DNA from 4 places in the Clostridium sp. CM037 genome. Region 4 is predicted to be linked to each of the others. Evidence: riboswitches for the same ligand, from Rfam matches in the RefSeq annotation. Region 4 holds a riboswitch; each other region holds the start of a gene.

Region 1 (3,217 bases), 320 kb from region 4:
TTTCTGCAAAACAGTTTATGTTCCAGGGGTTTTGTTTTTCTTTGACTTTTTTTAATAGGTCTACGTTACTACTTATTCCATACCCAAACCTTATACCAGGCATCGCAAAAAATTTGGTTAATGCTCTTATTATAAATAAACATTTGTATGTTTTAACTTTTTCACTGAAACTGTGCTGTGAATCTCCAGTAAATTCTATAAAAGCCTCATCTATTATTATGACTTTGTCGTTACATTCACAATATTCAAGAATTTTTTGAAACTCAGCCTTATTTATGATATTGCCATTGGGGTTATTTGGATTACCTAAAACCACACCTTCTACACTCTGTAATCTATTAAGAATATCCTCATAATCATAGAAAAGTTCAGCATATTCATGCTTTAATAAGGTATTCTCATTAATCTTCTCTTTTAAATAAGAATACTCTATACTACAATTCCACTTTTTAGCATCAATTTCGTACTCTACAAAAGATGGCACCACAATTAGTAGATTTTTATGACAAGCTATAACTAAGTCAATTATTTCTGCAGCCCCATTTCCTAAAACAAAATATTCTTTTGGGCAATCAATGTATTCTTTTAATTCTTTCAATACCTCCCTATATTGAATATCTGGATATCTTGTTAAAGCATCTACGGCTTCACTAATGTTATCAGTGAAACTTTTAGGAACCCCTAATGGATTAATATTAGAACTGTAATCTATTAATTCTCGCCCCTCAAGTAATCCATTAGTATAAACATCTCCACCATGTATCATCGAATACCTTCCTTTCTACTTGTAACTCTCATCTACCGTACTTTAGTTACTTATAACTTACGAAGAATTTTAATTTCCCTTATGTGTTTTCCCTACATTCTTAAACTTTTCATTAATTACATCATTAATGTGCTGTATATAAATGTCTTGAACGTCACTATTTTCTCCTAACCCATGCAGATATATTTTAACTTTAAACCCTTTTGCCTCTAAAATACTCTTCCAGGAGTCCTCTGCATCTCCCGCCATGTCATTCTTGGCATGATCTCCTGCTACGAGCAGTAGTGGCATTAAAGTGACTTCGCTAATACTCTGAGTAGTAACATTAGGTATTACTCTTTCCAAAGTTGGATACCCTTCCACGGTTGCTACATGTACATTGTTAAAACCTCTATCCCTTAAAACGCTTTCAAAACAGCAATATACTGCATTTGCAATATGGTTTGTACCATGCCCCATCAAAATTACTGTATCCATTGGTTGCAATTGCTTTGATAGAGCATCCACCATTATTGAGTAATCATCTGGCACGCCTGCTTCTTCTCCCTTAAAACATAAAAGAGGTCTTCCTATTAAGATATTTTTAAATGCTTTACATTCTTTGTATCTATTAACTACATTATTTATATAATCAAATTCTACTCCAGGAATAACATGCAAAGGCTGAACAATTACCTCATTATATCCTTCGCTTTTTAACTTTTCCAAAGCTTCTTCTGGAGTATCTACATGAATATTATCCCTATTCTTAAGTACCCTAAGAATAATATGTGAAGTAAATGCTCTTCTTATATCATAATCTTCAAAAGTATGTCTTATTTTATCTTCTATTGCATCGATAGTTACTTTTCTTGCATCTTCATGTGTTGTTCCAAAACTTACAATTAAAATTGCCTTCTTCATTTCGATCATCCACCTTGCTAAATATTTTCCGAAATCTATCATAACATTTACATATAATGCTTTTTAAAACAAAAAAAATAGTACGCATACGATAGCGACTACTTTTTAATTAATCCATAATTAAATAGTTCTTTCCCTCCGAAAGCTTGTTAACATCATTTAGGCAGGTCTCCTGGCTCTTGATTCTTCCTTTAATTATCCTTCCTCATTTTTAATTTACGAAGTAGCATTTAAAAGTTTTTCATCAATTACAGTAGCGGGGGCTGCTGCGGATTTAAACCGCATTCCCTTTTCACCTATTTCAAGGCACCTAAAATCATATTCAATTCTCTATTAATTCTAGTTTATTATATTTAAGCCGTACTGTCAATATTTAGAGTGTCTCCTTAGTTTAATAGGCAAAAAAATAATTCAGAAAAATAATTAGAATAATTAGGGACGATTAACAACTATTTAAATTATTTATATATATATTAGCTTAAGATTATGAATATCATCCCGATTCATAGGCAATAATTCAAATAAAAATCTATGAGGAAGGGTGATTTTAATGCCAAGAAAGGCAAGAGAAAAAACAGATGACTCGATATTTCATATTATGTGCAAAAGTATCAGCGAAATAAATTTATTCAAGGATGATGAGGATAAGAACAAGTATTTATCACTTGTAAAAAAGTATAAATATCTCTATAATTTTAAAATCTACGGTTACTGTCTTATGGATAACCATTCTCATTTAATGATTGATGCTAATGGTACTGATATATCAAAGGTAATGCATGGAATAAATTTTTCTTATGCAATGTACTTTAATAAAAAATATAAAAGGGAAGGACATCTTTTTAAGGATAGATTTAAGAGTAAAATAGTTAATAATGAACGATATTTGAAGACTTTATCTCTATATATACACAATAATCCTACGGATATAGATGAATATAAAAATTGTCCTGAAAAATATGCTTTTTCTAGTCTAGCCATATTTTTAGGAAAAAGACATGATTCTTTTAAATTAGTTGATTATGGATTTATTATGAGCTCTTTTGGTAATAGCCTAAAAAGTGCAAGAAAGAATTACTATAATCTTGTCTTTCTCTGTAATGGAGAAAAATTAAAACACGAAATAGAATTTAAAGATGAAAAATCAGAGTATAAATGTGAACGAAAAATACTTGTAAGGAACTTTAAGCCAGAAGATATAATAGAATTTATAGCGTCAAAGATGAATGTATCAAAGACTCATCTTTATATGAAGTACAGCAGAAAGCTTGTACGGGCAAAAGCCTTAACCGTTATTCTAATGAGGAGCCTCTGTAATTTTAAATCTAGCGATATATCCAGCACTCTTGGAAACATTACACAGTCTAGAGTATCAAAATTAAGCACTATTGGCATCGAATTAATTGGAACAGAAGAAAAATATGAGAATATTATCATGGATTTTATTAAACGTTATGCTTAGTAATAATTTATTAATATAATCTTCAATATTATGATTAATAACTTAATGACAATCATTAAAATTCATTCTAATTATTTATTTTAACC
Region 2 (3,217 bases), 1.5 Mb from region 4:
GTATTGCCATTTTAATTCCTCACTATCTTATACTGTTATAATTTTTTAAATAGTTGTTAACTGTCCCTAACTTTTTCTTTTTAACTTTTTCTTTTTATTCCTATGATTTTATAGATTGAATCCATGTCTACATTATCTCTAACTATGTCTGCTAGCTTATCTAATTCTTTTTCTCTTAGATTTTCATAAACCTTAGATTTTTTAGGTTCCATAGCTTTTTTTACCCTTAAAGTATTAATCATATGTTCTCTAAACTCTACTCCATCAAAAACTCCATGAATATATGTACCCATAACATTTCCACCTGCATTTATTGCTCCATCAAAGGATGACGTATCAGAACCATTCTTATCATAGATTTCAAAAAGTGGTTTTGCATTATGACCATATTTACAAATTCCCATATGTATTTCGTAACCATAAGTTTCTATACTAGTATCCCTAATGTTAATGCTACGAGCCTTTACTCTTGTAGTTATTTTCTCATCTTCAAATATTGTGTCTACGTCTAAAAGCTTCATACCCTCTGTTTCTTTTGAATTTCCCTCTAAGCCATTAGGGTCACTTAAGCTATTTCCTAACATTTGATAGCCTCCACAAATACCTAATACGTTACCTTCTACACTATATTGCTGAACCGCTTTTGCAAGTCCCGAATTTCTTAAAGAAATTAAATCATCAATAGTATTTTTTGTTCCGGGTATGATAAGGAGGTCTGGCGTGCCCAATTCTCCTTTAGTTGTAACAAATCTAACTGATACATCTTCTTCAGCCTTTAATGCGTCTAAATCCGTAAAATTCGATATATGTGGAAGCTTTATTACAGCAATATCAATAGGTGCAGTAATTTTTTTGTTAAATTCTACTGCACCATCTTCATCTTCGAGTTCCAATCTAAAATAAGGAACTACCCCTGCACATGGAATATGTATAATATCCTCAATCATTGTAAGTCCTGGCTTTAAGATTTCTAAATCTCCTCTAAACTTATTAATAATAGTGGCTTTAACTCTTTTTTTCTCGGCCTCATTAAGCAAAAGCAAAGTCCCTGCTAGTGACGCAAATACTCCACCCTTATCTATATCTCCTGCGAGTATCACAGGTGCATCTATAAGTTCCGCCATTCCCATATTCACTATATCTCTATCTCTTAAATTAATTTCTGCTGGGCTACCTGCTCCTTCCATTACTATAATATCAAACTTCTTCTCTAATTCTTCAAACTGCTTTTTTAACATGTCTTTGAATTCCAATTTCATATTATGATATTCCATAGCTGTACTATTCCCAAAAACCTTTCCATTAACGATAATTTGGCACTTTTTATCCGAGGTAGGTTTTAATAAAATCGGATTCATATATACCTCTGGCTCCAATCCTGCCGCATAGGCTTGAAGCACCTGCGCACGTCCCATTTCTTTCCCATCCAATGTAATATAAGAATTCAATGACATATTCTGTGACTTAAAAGGACATACTGAAAACCCATCTTGCACAAAAATTCTGCAAAGTGCTGTTACTAATATGCTTTTTCCTACTGATGAAGCGGTTCCTTGAACCATTACTTTAGCCATTACTATTTCTCCTTTCTTCCTACTTGTATTCTTCTTTGGCACACAACAAAAAAACAGCAAGCTTGCGCACCTGCTGTTATGTACAAATTTTTCATTGCACTAACTTGAATTCTACAGTTCTTTCCCGCCGAAAGCTTAATATTACTAATTTAGGCAGGTCTCCTGGCTCTTGATACGCTTTCTCTTATCACTTTCCCTTTCAGGTAGTTATAAAAGATTTTCTCTCAATTACAGTAGCGGGGGCTGCTGTGGAATTACACCACATTCCCTTTTCACCTTACTAATCATCTACTAAAGTAACTTAATCCACTTTAGTGGCTGATTAATAAAAGGCACCTAAACAAATCTATTCATTTTTAACTAATATAATTCATAAGTTTCATTTTTAAAATTTTCAATTTAATACATTTCTATGTAATTAAGTTTATAGCATTATGTTAATCCTGTCAATAAATAAGAATCTAAAATGCTTAAGTCTCATATGGTTAAATTCGCTAAATTAATTTTGCTTGTAGAAACATAGCTTGTTTCCCTATTTCTGTGAATTTAGCTTCATATTCTGTAACTACATTATCTTTAAAATCACTCTTATGCAAATCATAGGTCGAAAATAATATTTCAAACCCACACTCTTTGAAATAGTCTACTGATTCTTCGAATAGCTCTGTATCATCTGTTTTGAACCAAACTTCAGATCCCGGTTTTAAGAATTTCTTATAGCTCGTCAAGAACTTAGTATGAGTTAATCTTCTTTTATTATGTCTGTCTTTTGGCCAAGGATTACAAAAATTTATATAAATTCTGCTTATCTCATCTTTTGCAAACACATCATCAATAAGCATAATGTTCATTGGCATAAGACGTACATTTATGTCTTGTGCTCCTTCAATTTCTCTTACTTCTATTACTTTTCTAAGGGCAAATACCAGAACCTCATCTTTTAAATCAATGCCTACAAAATTGATATCAATATCTCTCCTGGACTTTTCTGATATAAATCTACCTTTACCGCAACCTAGTTCTAGATGGATTTCATTATTATTTTTAAATTCTTCATTCCATTTTCCTTTGTGATCATATTGGTCAGTTATTACAATATGACTAGTTTCCAGCTCTGGTCTAGCCCAATATTTTTTTCTTAAGCGCATATGTTTTTCTCCTTACATTTATAATTTTTATGAAATTTACTTTTTATTTAAAACATCCCTGCAATATTTAAAAACTGTTTAAATAACCATAACCCTGGCGCTTGCACGATATAAGTAAAAACTGATTGTCCACCAGGTAATATAGGCAATATTAACACCATAAATATTAAGAATTGATACCTATAAATTGTATCTGGTAAATTGTAAAAAAACTTTGGGAACAAATCTCTAACTATATGAGATCCATCAAATCCCGGTATTGGCACTAAATTAAGAAAAAACAAAATACAATTTAGGTACCCTGTAATTATTAAAATTTGGCTAATAATAGTATATAATCCACCATGAATTGGTGGAAATTTCGAAAATAACACAGTAAGAATTGCAAATACAAACCCTAGAATTAGATTAGCAATTGGGCCTGCAACTGAAACTTTCAAATCATCCTTATAATAGTTTTTAAATGCACTAGGATTTGTCTGAACAGGCTTTGCC
Region 3 (3,217 bases), 1.1 Mb from region 4:
AATAAGGATGCTAATATATCGCAGATGGCTAAGATACTAGATGTTGATGCTTCGGTTATAGAAAATAAACTAAAGGATAATGAAAATTCTGATCAATTTATACCGATTATTAACATACTACGCACTGAAAAAGTAAAAATAGATGGAGTTATGAAGCTTGACGGGGTAATCCAGAACAAGCCTAAAGGTAGAGTATATCCAGGTGGGGAAGCTTTGGGGTCGCTTATAGGATACATAAAGCCGATAACCGCTGAGGAACTACAAAAGAATTCTAGTAAAGGGTATAACTCATTTAGTTTAATAGGAAAGGCAGGTCTTGAACAGGTTTATGAAGACAAGCTTAAGGGTGAAAATGGGGCAACAATATATATATCAAAACAAAATAATAACAATAAGGTTGTAATTCTTAAAAAAGAATCAAAAGCAGGTGAAAATATAACATTATCAGTAGATAGTGAACTACAGAAGAAAATATATGAAGGGATGAATAAAGAGCCGGGAGCCAGTGCAGCAATAAATCCAAAAACTGGAGAGGTATTGGCTTTAGTAAGTTCCCCGTCATATGATTCAAATGCAATTACTACTTATGTTTCTAATACCCAAAAGGCAGAATGGGAAAAAACAGGGGATCCATTTAAAAATAGATTTAAGGCTGTATATTCTCCAGGGTCTACATTTAAACTGATAACGGCTGCAGTTGGGTTAGAGCAAGGGAAGATAAAACCTAGTGAACTTATTAACATACCGGGAAACGAATGGCAACCAGATAAATCATGGGGACTCAATAAGGTTACTAGGGTTGGTGAACCGAGAGAGTCAGTGAATTTACAGGATGCATTTGTATACTCTGATAACATATATTTCGCAAAGGCAGCTCTTAATATAGGTAAAGAGGAATTTATAAAAGGATGCAACAATTTTGGAATAGGTCAAAAACTTCCAATAGATTATCCAATAGCAAATTCACAAGTAGCCAATGGTAACAACATTAAGAATGATGTAGCATTAGCAGATACTGGTTATGGTCAAGGGGAGGTCCTTATGAGCCCACTTCACCTTGCACTATCGTATAGCGCAGTTGTTAACGATGGAAATATTATGTCTCCAACTTTAGAAAGTTTGAATGAAAAGGTAAAGGCTAAGGTATGGAAAGCTAATGCAATTTCCGCGGATAATATAAAATTTGTAAAAGATGGTCTCACTGGAGTTATCGATAACCCAAATGGTACAGGTCATGCGGCAAAAGTTGATGGGCAAGCTCTCGCGGGTAAAACTGGAACAGCGGAACTTAAGAAAGATGACAAGGATAAAGCTGCAGAAGAAAATGGATGGTTTATATGTATGGATACAGCGAGTCCTAAAATAGTAGTATCAATGTTAATGGAAAACGTTAAAGAGAAAGGTGGAAGTCACCATGTGGTACCTATTGTAAAAGGAGTAATGGAATATTACTTAAATAAAACACTGAAATAGCGTTAGAAAGTAGGTAGAATGATTTACATTGCTTTAATATTTTTTTGATGTTACAATAAAAATAGTCAACTTAATAAAAATTAAATATTGTTTTAGGTGCCCTGTAACAGGGGTTAAAAGGGAAAGTGATTATAAAACCACTGCAGCCCACCGCTACTGTATTAGAGGATGAAATCCAAAGAACCATTGGGAAACTGAGAAGGTTGGAGAGTAAGATGATGCTAAAGCCAGTAAACCTGCCTATTGCTTGAAATTTTAGTCTTCGGAGGGAGGATGAAAAATGCATGATTTAACAATAATATTGGGTTATCCAATATGTGAAAAATTTAATTGCATTATTCCACATCCTTGAGATGTGGTTTTTTTATTATATAGGAAACAGCTTGCGGAAACCGCTGTGGATAACATTCTAGCTAAAAAATAGATAGAAAAAATCAGATAAATATGAGATGATTAAATCATGAAAATAAATAAGATTACTATAAAACAAATATTTGAAGATAATTATCCAGAGTTTTGGAAATTGAATAAAGAAAAGTATCCTGAAAAGATGAGAGAACATATGAATATCGAAGTAATGAAAATGATAGGATGTGGAGATATTTCATTAGGTTTTGTTGCGTATATATGCTTAAAATGTTTAGAAGTATTTAAAATAGGGTTTACATGCAAAAGTAGATTTTGCAGTAAATGTGGGAAAAAGTACATAAGTGAATGGGTAGAAAAACAAGTAAACAAGATTTTAGATGTACCGCATAGACATTGTGTATTCACAATACCAGCTGAATATAGGAATTATTTTTACTGGAATAGGGAGTGCTTAAAAGATTTACAAGACATGGTATATGAGGCTATAAACGAGTTTGCGAATGGTGTAAACTATAAAAATAGAGAAGAGTATCAGAAAAAGAAAAGGGGTAAAAAAGGAGGAGTACTTTGGCAAAGTGGAATGATAGGAGTAGTGCATACATTTGGAAGGAATGTAGGTTTTAATCCACATGTCCATGCATTGGTTCCAGAAATAAAAACAAAAGGCAATGAAGTTAAGGAGATGGAATACCTTGACTACAAATATTTCAGAAAAGTTTGGCAGTTTAAATTAATAAATTATATGATAAGTAAAAAGCCAGAGAAGAACGCAGAATACTTAAAAATGTTTAAAGATTATCCTGATGGATTCTATATAAATGCAAAATCAAGAATGAAAAGTGCAAGAGGTGCAGCAAGATATATAGGCAGATACTTAGCAAGGCCTGCGATAGCAGAATATAGAATACTTAGTTATGATGAGAAAAATGTAACGTTTTGGTATAAGAGTCATGAAACCAATGAGAGAGTAGAAGAAACAGTTACAGCGCAAGTATTCGTAGGTAGATTATTAATGCATATTACCCCTAAATATTTCAAGATGGTTAGACTATACGGAGTATATTCAGGCAGTATAAGTGTAAAAGTTCGGAAGTGTTTTGGTCTTTTGCAATACATAAAAAGTGGTCTTAAGGCAATTCAGTTCACACTAAAAATAAATTGGAAAAAGGAAACAAGAAAAATGACTTATAGAGAATTAATGATTATTAATTTTTCCAAAGATCCGAGAAAGTGTTTAAAATGCGGCCAGCTAATGGAATTGTGGCAAATATGGCATAGAAAGTATGGGTATATATATGATATGGGAACGTATTAAAAGAATTTTTAAAGGTAAAGTGAATGAGGATAGCATACCATTTCGACCACAAGAACGTGA
Region 4 (3,217 bases):
CCGGAGCTACCCCGAGAATTAATGCGAAAGCAATCGCAATAAAGACAATTTTCTTTTCTTTCTGATTCATTTTTTTCCTCCTCTATTGTTTTTAATTTATATTAATCTAAGCTAACCTGCCTAGAAAATCCAACTATTTTTCAAACATTTCCTTAAATTCTTGCGTACTTTTCGGATAGGCACTAGTATCTTCCAGCAGATGTTTTTCTACAAGCAATTCATATATCTCCATCACGGTTGGCTGTTTTAGATTTGCTTGTTTTAAAATTTCTGTGTTTTGGAAAATTTCTAATGGTGTTCCATCTGCGATAATTTTTCCTTGGCAGAATACAAGGACTCGCTCCGCCCATCGATATGCGAAATCTACATCATGGGTGGAAATGAGCATTGTCTTGCCCTCCGAACCAAGCTTATCCAAAACTTCTTCTAGTATCAGTACATTTAAAGGATCAAGTGATGCAGTCGGTTCATCAAAGATAATGATTTCTGATTTCATAGCAATTATGCCCGCAATGGTGACTCGCTTCTTTTCACCGCCACTCAAATAGTGTGGCGGACGATCCTTGAAATCTGATATGTTCATGTATGCCAGTGCTTCCTCAACTCGCTTGAGTACTTCCTCTCTTGGAAGCTTTAAATTCATTGGCCCGAATCCAACTTCTGCCCTAACTGTAGATGCGATTATTTGATTGTCCGCATCTTGAAAAACAATCCCGATATTTTTTCTAAGTCCTTTTAAATTCTTCTTATTAACGACAGTACCCCGGTAAATTATTTTTCCCTGTTCAGGTGTAAATACACCGTTTATGTTCAAGAAAAATGTAGATTTTCCGGATCCATTAGAACCAATAACAGCGATTTTCTCACCTTCATTGATATCCACACTTACGCCGTCCAATGCAGACTTGCCATTTCCGTAGACGTAGTATAGATCTTCGACCTTCAATATTGATTTCCCCATAATCGCTCCTTTCTATCTTGTAACGCCCCATATCAGAATCAAAAAACTTATAAATGCTACCGCAGAGGCAATCTGTATTGTCTCTACCTTTTTATCTTCCTCCAAAAATATAAGATCCCCATCATAGCATCTGGCCTCCATTGCATCATAATAATCGTTTGCCTTTTTCAACGAAATAACCAGCATATTGCTTGCAATGCTTCCAAATGTATAGCATGAAGTCTTAAAATCACAGTAGCCCTGACGGGATTCTGCGGAATTTTTCATTTTAGTATAGACATCCATTAAAATGAAAATATAACGGTAAATGAGGTTCATCAGCTCTACAATAAGCTTTGGAACATGTGCCTTTCGAAGCACATATATAATCTCGGAGGACGGAGTTGACAGTGTCATCATTTGTAGGGCACTGATAGCTGCAAAAACTTTCAGAATCAAAAATGCCACTTCCTTAAGCTTTGCCTGAGAAGTAAACACATAGCAGAAGCCAAGATACAGGTTATACTGCCCCATTGGCTGCTTTGAAAAATCAATAGCAATTGTAAAAGTGCCAAGGAGGATAAAGATGATTGGAATCGCCAGTATTGACAAGTATTCGTTTACTGGAAGATCTCCTTTTACAATGGTCAGATAGCCCATTGCAATAATGACCACAACGGATACATAGGGATTTTCCAATACAATGCAAAGAATCAGTATCACAACAGAAAGAGATACTTTAAAAGTAGCATTCCAGTGTCTGATTTTAGAGGTATAAGCATAAAAATCAATTGAAAACCCTTCGCCGTGTTTATGTCCGGTTCCATGGTGATGATGATGATGTGTCCCATCCCCTTTTTTCCATTTGAAGAAAAAGCCCACCATTAGAAAAATGGCACATAAAATAATAATTTTTCCCATTTCACATCTCCTTTGAATTTTCACCCCATGGCAGCATTCTGGGAGATTTTAGAATAATAAAAATAGATGAAGCATAGTAAACAATTACACCTACAATCTGATTTAAAAATCTAAGGCCAGATAATGTAACTATAATCGCATTGAAGCACCCGGCGAAAACGATGATATTCTACCTAATGATGTTTAGGTTCGTTTTGACAATTTGTAGTATAGGCCTGTCTACAAAACAAAAAGCCTTCTAACTAAAGCGTTAGAAGGAAACGATTCAAAAATATGCTTAATCATATAAAATCAACAAACAAATTTTCATTATAAAGCCCTCTCTATCACTCGTAGAGTTTGTAGTGCGAAAATATGGGCCGGTATTCTGACTCAAGAATCATTATTTAAGCGCGCCTTCCCCGTTTTCGAGTGGCATAATGCACTTAAATTCATCTATTACAGCTACGAGATAGTTCAGGATTTTAACCTGATTCCCTTTTAATTAATTTAAACCTATATTTTATTATTTAATTTTTATAGTTCTTTCACACATGTACTCATTATATAGTAGCCTTATTATTACAAAAAATCAACTACTTTAGTTGTAAAAAGATAATATTTTTCAAATTTTCACAAAATAATACATTATACTATTTTCTCAAATTAATGCTACAGTAAAAAAAGGGACCCACTAGGGGACCCTATACGTACTTTCTCATGTGCTTTAATGCAGTTTTTTCCAGTCTAGAAACTTGAGCTTGGGATATACCTATTTCACCTGCTACTTCCATTTGAGTTCTTCCATCGAAGAACCTTAAATTTAAGATTAACTTTTCTCTAACATTTAATTTTTTCATTGCCTCTTTAATCGATATATTTTCAAGCCAATTATCATCTAAATTTTTGGTGTCACTTATTTGATCCATTACATAAATTTCATCTCCACCAGCGTGATAAATAGGTTCAAATAAAGATACAGGATTTTGTATAGCATCTAAAGCAAACACTACATCTTCCCTTGGTAATTCTAATTCTTTTGCTATTTCAGCTACAGTAGGCTCTTTATTGTCTTGATTCACCAATCTGTCCCTAACTTGTAATGCTTTATATGCAATATCCCTTAATGATCTACTAACTCTTATTGAGTTATTATCTCTTAAATATCTTCTTATTTCCCCAATAATCATAGGAACTGCATATGTTGAAAATCTAACATTTAGACTTAGATCAAAATTATCAATGGACTTCATTAAACCAATACAGCCTACTTGAAATAAATCATCTACGTTTTCTCCTCGATTATTAAAGTGCTTTATCACACTTAAAACCAATCTTAAATTTCCTTTAATAAATTTTTCTCTACACTCATACTCA

The links. Region 4 has a riboswitch for cobalamin ahead of cbiQ (cobalt ECF transporter T component CbiQ). Riboswitches for the same ligand answer to the same signal wherever they lie in the genome.
Region 1: another riboswitch for cobalamin. It lies ahead of ACWJKP_RS16560 (sirohydrochlorin cobaltochelatase); the one in region 4 lies ahead of cbiQ (cobalt ECF transporter T component CbiQ).
Region 2: another riboswitch for cobalamin. It lies ahead of ACWJKP_RS04725 (cobyric acid synthase); the one in region 4 lies ahead of cbiQ (cobalt ECF transporter T component CbiQ).
Region 3: another riboswitch for cobalamin. It lies ahead of ACWJKP_RS13005 (IS91 family transposase); the one in region 4 lies ahead of cbiQ (cobalt ECF transporter T component CbiQ).

The regions. Positions count from the first base shown of each region.
Region 1 is NZ_CM143650.1:3,449,430-3,452,646, forward strand. Features, by position in the region: gene ACWJKP_RS16555 (pyridoxal phosphate-dependent aminotransferase) at 1-766, opposite strand, end outside; gene ACWJKP_RS16560 (sirohydrochlorin cobaltochelatase) at 836-1,669, opposite strand; cobalamin riboswitch at 1,815-1,999, opposite strand; gene ACWJKP_RS16565 (transposase) at 2,220-3,131, shown strand.
Region 2 is NZ_CM143650.1:1,005,811-1,009,027, reverse strand. Features, by position in the region: gene ACWJKP_RS04725 (cobyric acid synthase) at 81-1,574, opposite strand; cobalamin riboswitch at 1,710-1,894, opposite strand; gene trmB (tRNA (guanosine(46)-N7)-methyltransferase TrmB) at 2,069-2,722, opposite strand; gene ACWJKP_RS04715 (site-2 protease family protein) at 2,770-3,217, opposite strand, start outside.
Region 3 is NZ_CM143650.1:2,673,284-2,676,500, reverse strand. Features, by position in the region: gene ACWJKP_RS13015 (penicillin-binding transpeptidase domain-containing protein) at 1-1,473, shown strand, start outside; partial or broken gene ACWJKP_RS13010 (hypothetical protein) at 1,529-1,591, shown strand; cobalamin riboswitch at 1,551-1,731, shown strand; gene ACWJKP_RS13005 (IS91 family transposase) at 1,934-3,157, shown strand; gene ACWJKP_RS13000 (hypothetical protein) at 3,138-3,217, shown strand, end outside.
Region 4 is NZ_CM143650.1:3,767,329-3,770,545, forward strand. Features, by position in the region: gene ACWJKP_RS18065 (energy-coupling factor ABC transporter permease) at 1-70, opposite strand, end outside; gene ACWJKP_RS18070 (energy-coupling factor ABC transporter ATP-binding protein) at 134-961, opposite strand; gene cbiQ (cobalt ECF transporter T component CbiQ) at 974-1,825, opposite strand; cobalamin riboswitch at 2,202-2,375, opposite strand; gene sigG (RNA polymerase sporulation sigma factor SigG) at 2,545-3,217, opposite strand, start outside.